2 linked regions of the Methylocaldum szegediense genome follow. The protein of the gene in region 1 interacts with the protein of each later gene in a pairwise test. Links are inferred from orthologs where the notes say so. Each region holds a gene or a part of one and is shown in the gene's direction. Other genes may lie near its edges.

What was found. Proteins that work in one complex are often made in the same cells at the same time.
Region 2: the proteins of ligA (region 1) and leuS interact in binary tests that used the Escherichia coli proteins (3 or more experiments, as listed by UniProt). The link is inferred for Methylocaldum szegediense from one-to-one orthologs.

The regions. Positions count from the first base shown.
Region 1 is NZ_OX458333.1:2,650,339-2,656,253, forward strand. The notes cover bases 2,312-5,310. They hold ligA (NAD-dependent DNA ligase LigA), read left to right. Parts: upstream 2,312-2,798; coding sequence 2,799-4,823; downstream 4,824-5,310. Other genes in these bases: QEN43_RS11215 (cell division protein ZipA C-terminal FtsZ-binding domain-containing protein), read left to right, coding at 2,312-2,802; QEN43_RS11225 (hypothetical protein), read right to left, coding at 4,814-5,245. In the rest of the region: chromosome segregation protein SMC, read left to right, coding at 1-1,992; more of QEN43_RS11215, read left to right, coding at 2,089-2,311. UniProt on the Escherichia coli protein: DNA ligase that catalyzes the formation of phosphodiester linkages between 5'-phosphoryl and 3'-hydroxyl groups in double-stranded DNA using NAD as a coenzyme and as the energy source for the reaction.
Region 2 is NZ_OX458333.1:3,868,645-3,873,238, forward strand. What follows is about bases 1,458-4,594. They hold leuS (leucine--tRNA ligase), read left to right. Parts: upstream 1,458-1,795; coding sequence 1,796-4,393; downstream 4,394-4,594. Other genes in these bases: QEN43_RS16805 (LemA family protein), read right to left, coding at 1,458-1,475; QEN43_RS16815 (LPS-assembly lipoprotein LptE), read left to right, coding at 4,397-4,594. Outside these bases: QEN43_RS16800 (TPM domain-containing protein), read right to left, coding at 1-832; more of QEN43_RS16805, read right to left, coding at 858-1,457.

The DNA.
Region 1 (5,915 bases):
CGCGCCGCACTTAAGTCCTGGTTGGCAGAACGCGGCCTTGACGGGGCTGGGCGCCTGGCCGAATACCTGGAGGTTCGCCCCGGCTGGGAAACGGCGGTGGAAAGCGTCCTCGGCAGTTATCTCGAAGCCCTTTGCGTCGAGAGTTCGGCAGATTATTGGCCACATTTGAGCGGCCTGCCCGGCGAATCGCTAAGCTTTTTCGAAACCCGCTCCCCTAATGCGAGCAAAACACCGGCCGAGCAGAAACTTATCGGCCAGGTGCAATCGCCTTGGGAGCTCGCTCCGCTGCTCGGTACCGTGTACTGCGCCCAAGATCTGGCGTCCGCCAAAACGCTGAGCGAAAAGCTAGCGGATCACGAATCGGTCGTGACACCGGACGGAATCCGCATAGGCCGAGGCTGGCTGGCGATCCAAAAACCCGAAGACGGCAAGGCCGGAATGATCAAGCGGGAGCGCGAGTTGCGGGAACTCAAAGCGCGACGCGATAGCCTGCTGGAAAAAAACCGGTTGCTGGAACAAGACCTCGCTCAGGCCGATCAAGCCGTAAAAGACGCCGAACACGAGTACGAGCGAATGCAAACCGAGGAGCGTTCCTTGAGCGTCGAACAAGCTCGTCTCAAGGCCGACTTGAGCGCCGCCACGGCGCGCTGCGAACAGGCCACAAAGCGTCTCCGGCAGCTCGAATACGAGTTGGACGATCTGGAAGAGCATCAGTCCCAGACCGTCGAAGAAACCGCCGAAGCTAAGACCGCCTTGCTGGAGGCCGAAGAGCGGCTTGCCGATTTGGAACCGAAAGTGGCCGACTACGCCGCCCGAAGGGACGAGCTGGAAACCAATCTCAGTAAGGCCGATGCCGCTCTGAAATTGGCGCGCGAGTGTGTACACCAACTCAAAACTCGGCTCGAAACCCTGAAATCCGCCGAAGGCCTGACCCGAAAACATCTGGAGCGGGCGCAGCAGCAGTACGAGCAGTCCCTGGGAAGGCTCGAAACCGTCAGCGCGCAGATGAGCGAGGCCGAGATGCCGGTCGAAGACGAACAAGCCCGATTGGAAGAACTACAGGAACAGCGCGTCGAGGTGGAGCGGACGCTGTCGGATTTGCGCAAGCGCGCCGGCGAATTGGAGACCGAGATGCGCCGCATCGACGAATCCCGCATCCACAACCAAAGGGCCTTGGACGATCTCAAACAGCGCCTCGATCAGACCAAGCTCGCGCTTCAGGCCAACGAGGTGCGTCGGCAGACCGTGCAGGAACAATTCGACGAACTGGGCGCGGAGCCGGAGGCGGTTTTGGCCGGATTGCCCGAAGACGCAGACGAAAAGATCTGGCAGAAACGTGTCACCGAGCTCGGAGAAGAAATCGTCAGGCTGGGCGCCGTCAATCTGACCGCAATGGAAGAATACCAAGCCCAGGCGGAACGCATGAAGTTTCTCGATCAACAGCACCAAGATCTGACCGACTCGCTGGCTACCTTGAGAGAAGCCATCGAAAAGATCGACAGGGAATGCCGGGCTCGTTTCAAGGATACCTTCGACCGGATTAACGCGGGCCTACAGCGAATGTTTCCCAAACTGTTCGGCGGAGGCCAGGCATCCCTGGACCTCACCGAGCGTGATCTGCTGGAAACCGGCGTCAGCATCATGGCGCGGCCTCCCGGCAAGCGCAACACCTCGATCCACCTCCTTTCGGGAGGCGAAAAGGCGCTCACGGCGGTCGCCCTGGTGTTCGCCATCTTCGAACTGAACCCAGCGCCGTTTTGCCTGCTCGACGAAGTGGATGCTCCGCTGGACGACGCCAATGTCGGTCGGTTTAGTCAATTGGTCAAAGAAATGTCCGAAAAGGTACAATTCCTTTTCATTTCGCATAACAAAGCGACGATGGAAATCGCCCAGCATTTGGCCGGTGTCACCATGAAAGAACCCGGCGTGTCCCGCATCGTCGCTGTCGACATCGATGCGGCGGTTGAAATGTCGGCGGGATCAGCGGCCTAATTGTTCCTGTGCCGCAGGGGCCGATTTTCCGTACAAAAAGTGGCGCTCGGCCGCCTCCTTGTTTCCGGGCGGGTCAAGGGCATTCGAGGAAAGGGGATGGATAGAGATACCGTACGTTTGATCCTGCTGGTCATCGGCATCATCGTCATCGCCAGCATTTATATCTGGGGACGATACAAGCAAAAGATCCTGGACTTTCTGCAAAGGCGGGTCGCGTTCGACGAACTCGACTTCGACCCTTCGATCGATGAGGAACTGCCCGATTACAACGACGACGAAGCCGAAAGCGTTCGTGTTCTAAATCGAAACGAGCGACGGTTTACCGACGACCCCGATCTGGCGGAAGACAGAATCGACCAAGCGCATGACGCCTCGAAAAAACCGAATGGGACCACCACCTTGGGGGCGCCGTTCATCATTCAGCTCAGCGTGGTCGCGAAAGGCGAGTTCCTATTCGCGGGCGACGAACTCAAGAACGCTCTGATGGACCTCGATCTGGTCCATGGAGAAATGGGCATCTTTCACCGTTACGATTCCGAACTGCGGAAACCGCTGTTCAGCGTCGCCAGCCTGGTCAAGCCCGGCACCTTTCCCATCGACGACATGGCGTCGTACCAATACCCCGGCGTTGTCCTTTTCTTCCAGCCCGCCACCGTGGACGATCCCCTGCGCGTGTTCGACGATCTAGTCGACACTTGCCATGAACTCGCGATACGCCTGGACGGCATCGAGTGGGACGAAACCCGGCGACCGTTGACCGAGGAAAAAATCGCTCAGATGCGCCGTGGCCTGATAGAGGCTTACGAATGACCGCGAACGCGCCGGAGGAGATCAAACGCCGCGCAGAGGAATTGCGCAAGGAAATCGAATTCCACAACCTGCGCTACTACCAACTCGACTCACCGCTGATCTCCGACGCCGAATACGATCGCTTGATGCAGGAGCTCTTGGCGATCGAACGGCAATATCCGGAACTTGTAACTCCCGATTCTCCTACCCAGCGAGTCGGCGCTCCGCCGGTCGCAGCTTTCGCCACGGTGCGCCACGAGATTCCCATGCTGTCGCTGGAGAACGCTTTCAGCGACGAAGATGTCGAGGATTTCCACCGGCGCGTGAGCCAGCGGCTCGGACGCAACGACATCGGCTATTTGGTGGAACCCAAGCTCGACGGTCTCGCGGTCAGTCTCATCTACGACAAGGGCCTTCTGGTTTGCGGGGCCACCCGCGGCGACGGGCACACCGGCGAGGACATCACCCATAACGTCCGCACGATACGCGACATCCCGCTTCGACTTAAGGGCAGCGGCTGGCCGGAACGCTTCGAAGTGCGGGGTGAAGTCTTCATGCCGAAAAAGGCTTTTCTCGCCTTAAATGAGCGGGCACGTCAGAACGGCGATAAAGTTTTCGCCAACCTGCGAAATGCCGCGGCCGGAAGCCTCCGCCAACTCGACCCGAAAATCACCGCCTCACGCCGCCTCTGTTTCTATTCTTACGGCTACGGCATCTATCCGGACGAACAACTGCCGGAGACCCAAAGCGCCTTGATGGACCGTTTCAAGTCCTGGGGTATTCCCGTCAATCCCGAGCGGCGCGTGGTCCAGAGCATAGCAGGATGTCTCGCCTACTATCGCGACCTTTTAGCGAGGCGGCATGATCTTCCCTATGACATCGACGGCGTGGTCTACAAAGTGGACCGCCTCGCCGACCGACGTCTCATGGGCTTCGTCGCCCGCGCGCCGCGCTGGGCCATCGCCCACAAATTTCCCGCGGAAGAGGCAACGACCAAGGTCATCGCCATCGAGGTCCAGGTAGGACGAACCGGCGCACTGACGCCCGTAGCGCGACTTGAGCCCGTGTTCGTCAGCGGCGTCACCGTAACCAACGCAACACTTCACAACGCGGATGAAGTGCGTCGCCGGGATATTCGGGTAGGCGACACCGTCATCGTCCGGCGTGCCGGCGACGTGATCCCGGAAGTGGTCAAAAGCCTGCCCGAACTTCGCCCGGCCGATGCTCAGATTTTCCAAATGCCGAGTCACTGTCCGGTGTGCGGCTCCGAGGTCGAACTGGCGCCGGGAGAAGCCATTGCTCGCTGCAGCGGCGGCCTATACTGCCCCGCGCAGCACAAGGAATCGATCAAACATTTCGCCTCGCGCCGGGCGATGGACATCGATGGGTTGGGCGACAAACTGGTGGATCAGATTCTCGAAAACAAGCTGATCGAAACCGTCGCAGACCTTTATCGTCTGACCGTGGAACAACTTGCGGCGCTGGATCGCATGGGACGGAAATCGGCGGAAAACCTGGTCAATGCGCTGGAAAAAAGCAAGAAAACCACCCTACCCCGCTTCCTTTACGCGCTGGGCATTCGGGAAGTGGGCGAGGTCACCGCGCAAACCCTGGCCGATCACTTCCGAACCCTCGACGCCATCATGGCCGCGAACGAGGAAGAACTGCAGCAAGTGCCCGATATCGGCCCATCCGTGGCCCATCACATCTACACCTTTTTCCGGCAACCGCATAACATCGAGGTCATCCGAGCGCTGCTCGACGCTGGCGTGCATTGGGAAGAAGTGGCGAAGACAACAGCCGACCGACCGCTCCAAGGCCAGACCTTCGTTCTTACCGGCACGCTTTCCACCATGACCCGCGACGAAGCGAAAGCCCGACTTCAAGCCCTCGGCGGCAAAGTCACCGGCAGCGTGTCCAAGAACACCCGCTATGTCATCGCCGGCGCCGATCCCGGCTCCAAGTTAGACAAGGCTCGGGAGCTCGGCGTCGAAGTGTTGGATGAGGAGGCGTTTTTACGCCTGATCGGTGATCAGAACTGAAAGAAGATCACCAGAGCTACGGCGGCCAGCATGCCGGCATAGACGGCGGGTTTGTGTCGGAACCATCTCCGGCTTGGATAAAGGTTCAAACCGTCCACATACAATGCAATCCAGTCACGAAGTAACGCTCGCACCTTGCGGAAAACGAACCAACCGAGTATCAGGAAAATAAAAAGTCCGGTCCACGCCGTTAGGATCTGTGCGGCGCGTTGGGAGACGTGAAATATCGCTTCGATCAGGTGCTCGAGTCCAAGCTCCAACACCTCGATGAGGTAATGCAGTAACGTTCCTATCCAACCCAGAACGACATCGCCGAAAAACAGCATGACGACGATGCCGATGAGCAGCGCGACCATCCGTTCGTCCAACTTGGCCTTTATCCAAAATAGCCAATCGTTGAGTTTATCTGAAACGCGACGCATTTTTCCTGAACAGCGGCACTTTCGAGTAAGGCAGTTCGCGAATCGATTTAGGGTAGAAAGCAAAAAAAAGGTCGGCTGAGGAGGTACCGGCCGACCTTAAAAGTCTTCCTTCGCTAGTTCGTTGAGGTGCTGAACCAGCGTCTGCCTTGAGGGGGACTCTGCGGCAGTGGTTTTATAATATGGTATCGACTCGATATCTTCAAGCATTTTTTTAAAATTTGATCTCGGGATCTGGATTGGGCGTTCGCGAGACTCATCGAACACGAAAACGCAGGTCCGAGCTGCGAAGAATTCGACTCGCGGAATACTGTCTCATAAACGTTTCGTGGCGTCTCGCGACGCGTGCACGTCAGCCTTGAATGCTGATCCGAAGCCCGAAGGAGCGATTTGGCAGTACTCGCCTTTTTGCTAAGCGTGACTTTATGCCGCGTGTGTTCTGGGTCTCGTCTTCGGTTTGGCGCTCATGCTCGATGCACCCGCTTCGCGGGAACCGGTCATCATTTCGGCTCTCAGCATCATCATGGTGGGGTTCGCGGCTCCGCAAGGGAATATGCGGATCGATTGGGTTGAGAGAGGGCAGGCGATTAATCAGTTGGCAGGGCGTCGCGGCAATCAAAATCGTAAATCCTCGCGAGGCGATTTCGACCCACTACAACGGTTACCCGGTTTT
Region 2 (4,594 bases), 1.2 Mb from region 1 along the record:
CGCCGAAACCTCCGCCTCCACCTCGAAATCCGCCTCCTCCCCCCGGAAATCCGCCTCTGGAGATACCGCCGAATCCGCCGGGTCCGCCGTACCAACCGCCCGGCCCTACGCGGCCGATTCCTCCGAACACCGCCATGAACACGAACAAGCCGACAAAAAACGAAAACAGAATCGGCAGACCGAACAAAGCGACCAGCAGTCCGGCACCCACACCGGCGATGAGTCCACCCAGGAGAGGGCCGAAAAGAAACCTCAGTATCCGGCCGCCGAAGATGCCGCCGAGGATCGAAAGCCCGAATAGTCCGCCCAGGTTCTCATCGGGAACGCGTTCACTGCGGGGAGGCGCGGGCAAAGGCTCCCCGCGAATCAGGGCGAATACGCTGTCGAGGCCTTTGGACAGACCTCCATAGAAATCGCCTAGTTTGAAATACGGAATCATTACGTCTTCCACGATTCGATTGGCGATGGCATCGGGAATCGCGCCCTCCAGCCCACGTCCGACCTCGATCCTGACCGTCCTATCTTGCAAGGCCAAGAGGATCAGGACACCGTCGTCGATCCCTTTGCGGCCCAGCTTCCAGGCATCGACGACACGAATGGAATATTGCTCGATCGTCTCGGGGCTTGTGGTCGGCACCAACAAGATCGCGACCTGGCTGCCTTTCTCCGCCTCGAAAGCCGCTAACCGACTTTCGAGGGCGGCTCTTTCGTCCGACTTCAAAGTACCGGTCAGATCGGTCACGCGGGCACGAAGCGGCGGCACCGCGACCTCCGCCGCGACATCGAATCCGACCAGTGCCAGAAGCGTGGCGAAAACCCAGGCCAGCAGCATTTTCAAAGTCAAAATCGACGAATGCCTATTGGGCCGGAGCAGGCGCCGGGGACGGCGTGCCGAAGTCGACCGTGGGCGGACGCGAGATTTCCCTTTCGTTCTCGACGGTGAAGCTCGGCTTGACCTGCATGCCGATGATCCAGGCGGTGATGTTGGTAGGGAAGGAGCGGACCGTGACGTTATACTCCTGGACCGCCGCGATGTAGCGATTGCGCGCCACAGCGATGCGATTTTCGGTACCCTCCAGTTGCGCCTGGAGGTCGCGGAACAAGGTGTCTGCCTTGAGTTGAGGGTAATTTTCCGCCACCGCCATCAGGCGTGACAACGCGCTGGATAGTTCGCGCTGAGCCGCCTGGAAGCGGGAAAACGCCTGCGGATCGTTCAAGAGCTCCGGCGTGGCCTGAACCGACCCCACTTTGGAGCGCGCCTCGGTCACCTGGGTCAGCACATCCTTTTCGTGCCCAGCGTAACCTTTCACCACGTTGACCAGGTTGGGCACCAGATCAGCCCGCCGCTGATACTGGTTCAAGACCTCCGACCAACTCGCCTTGATCTTCTCGTCTTGCTCCTGCAGCGTGTTATACCCGCATCCGCTTAGTACGAGCATATATAACAAGACCAAGCCCGCGAACAATTTGCGCATGTTTTTCTCCCGAAAGGCTGTCGGACGTCGTCCAGAAAATGAATCCGTAAAGTGTGCTACGTAGAATAAGCGTAAGACAATCTATTAAACGGCTTATTCGCGTCGGCGCGTAGCCAAGGGACCCCGCAATTCGCGGTTCATCCGAGCCCCGAATGTGTAGGGTCTTTAGGTACACATGGCGTCGGGTCCGCAATGTTCCCGCGGCGTTTTCTTACGCCCAAACCCACCCGACATGGCCATGGAACCCGCGCCTATTTGCGAGACCGGCGAGTGCTTTAGTATGCTACGAGGTTTCATTCGGCGACCGAAATCCCCTTCGTATGGAAGACATTTACAAGCCGCAGACCATCGAACACGAAGCCCAGAATGCCTGGGAGGCCCAGGGCGTTTTCCGTGCCGTCGAAGACCCGGCCCGGGAAAAATACTACTGCCTGTCCATGTTCCCCTATCCCAGCGGGCGGTTGCACATGGGGCATGTCCGCAACTATACCATCGGCGACGTGATCGCCCGCTATCAGCGCATGCAAGGCAAGAACGTGTTACAGCCCATGGGCTGGGACGCCTTCGGCCTGCCTGCGGAAAACGCCGCGATGCAGAACCAGGTTGCACCGGCGGCGTGGACTTACGCCAATGCCGATTACATGCGCAAACAGCTCAAGTCGTTGGGGCTCGCCATCGATTGGAGCCGCGAAATCGCCACTTGTAAGCCCGAATATTATCGCTGGGAGCAGTGGTTGTTCACCAAGCTGTTCGAAAAGGGCCTGATTTACAAAAAAGTCGCCCCAGTGAACTGGGATCCCGTGGACCAGACCGTACTGGCCAACGAGCAAGTCATCGACGGCCGCGGCTGGCGATCGGGAGCGCTGGTGGAAAAGCGCGACATCCCCATGTACTTCATGCGGATTACCGCTTACGCCGAGGAATTGCTCGCCGGACTAGACCAGTTGTCGGGTTGGCCCGAGCAGGTGAAAACCATGCAGCGCAACTGGATAGGCAAGAGCCACGGTTGCGAGGTGCATTTCCCCTATGAGGACGGCAGCGACGTCCTGAAGGTCTATACCACCCGCCCCGACACCCTGATGGGCGCGACATATGTCGCCGTGGCGGCAGAGCATCCGCTGGCCCTTGCGGCTGCGGACGGCAATCCGGACCTTCAGGCTTTCATCGAGGAATGCAAGCGCGGCGGCACGGCGGAGGCCGATCTCGCCACCATGGAAAAGAAAGGCATGGCCACCGGCCGCTTCGTGATTCATCCATTAACTGGCGAGAAACTGCCGGTATGGATCGCCAATTACGTGTTGTGGGGCTATGGCGAAGGCGCGGTGATGGCGGTGCCGGCGCATGACGAGCGGGATTTCGAGTTTGCTCAGAAATACGGATTGCCGATCAAGACGGTCATCGCGTCCAAATCGGGCGCGTACGAAACGGTCGATCCGGAAGGCGAGTGGATAGACGCTTATGCCGATTACGGCGTGTGCGTGAATTCGGGCAAGTACGACGGTCTCGATTTCCAGCAAGCTTTCGACGCCATCGCCGCCGATCTCGAAGCCAAGGGGCTAGGCCAAAAGCGCACTCAGTTCCGCCTGCGCGACTGGGGTATTTCTCGCCAACGTTACTGGGGTTGTCCGATTCCCATCATCCATTGCCCGAGCTGTGGCGACGTGCCGGTGCCGGAAGATCAGCTTCCCGTGGTGCTGCCTGAGGACGTCAAGATCGAGGTGGGCTCGCCGCTCAAGAAAATGCCCGAGTGGTACCAAACCACCTGCCCGAAATGCGGCGGCTCGGCTGAGCGCGAAACGGACACCATGGACACGTTCGTCGAATCGTCCTGGTACTACGCTCGCTATGCCTGCCCGGACAGTCACAACGCCATGCTTGACGAGCGCGCCAATTACTGGTTGCCGGTCGACCAATACATCGGCGGTATCGAGCATGCCATCCTGCATCTTCTGTACGCGCGTTTCTTCCACAAGCTGATGCGCGATATGGGGTTGGTGCAGGGCGACGAACCCTTCACCAATCTGCTCACCCAGGGCATGGTGGTGGCACCGACCTTCTACCGGGAAACGGAAGACGGCAAGAAGCACTACTACAACCCGGCCGACGTAGACGTGCAATTAGACGAGCGGGGAAGACCAATCGGCGCGATCCTGAAATCCGACGGCCAGCCGGTCACGATCGGTGCCACTGAAAAGATGTCGAAATCCAAGAACAACGGCGTCGATCCGCAGGCCTTGATCGATCGTTACGGCGCGGACACGGCGCGCTTGTTCATCATGTTCGCGTCCCCGCCGGACCAGTCGCTGGAATGGTCGGACAGCGGCGTGGAGGGTGCATTCCGCTTCCTGAAACGCCTATGGAAGCAGGTCTACGCCCACGTCAAGGACGGCCCCGCTCCGAGTCTCGACAAGTCGGCGCTCAACGAGGCGCAAAAGGCCATGAGGCGCCAGACCCACGAAACCTTACGCAAGGTTACCGACGACATCGGCCGGCGTTACACCTTCAATACCGCGATCGCCGCCAACATGGAACTGCTCAATGCTCTCGCCAAGTTCGACGATACCAGCGATCAAGGGCGCGCGGTGCGCCAGGAAACGTTGGAACTCGTGGTGTTGATGTTGTCGCCCATCGTGCCCCATATCTGCCATCGGCTGTGGTACGAGCTCGGGCATACGGAAATGGTCGCGACCGTGGCCTGGCCCAAGGTGGATGAATCGGCCCTGGTGCAAAGCACGGTGGAGATGGTGGTCCAGGTCAACGGCAAGCTACGTGGCAAAATCACCGTGCCGATAGACGCCGCCAATGATGCCGTTCAAGCCGCCGCACTTGGCGATCCCGCCGTACAACGTTTCGTCGAGAACAAACCGGTCAAGAAGGTCATCATAGTCCCACGCAAGCTGATCAACATCGTGGTGTAGCCCATGGCGAAACGATCTCTCACAAGAGCTGGCGTTTCGGTCGCCTTAGCCGTAATGCTCTCCGCTTGCGGATTTCATCTCCGCGGCACGCTGCCGCCCACGATGGCGGCGAAATCTTTTTATATTGAGGGTTTGGGGCGCGGAGACCTGTTCGTTCGGGAGTTTTCGAATATTTTGTCGTATTCCGGGGGCAGTCTTGCA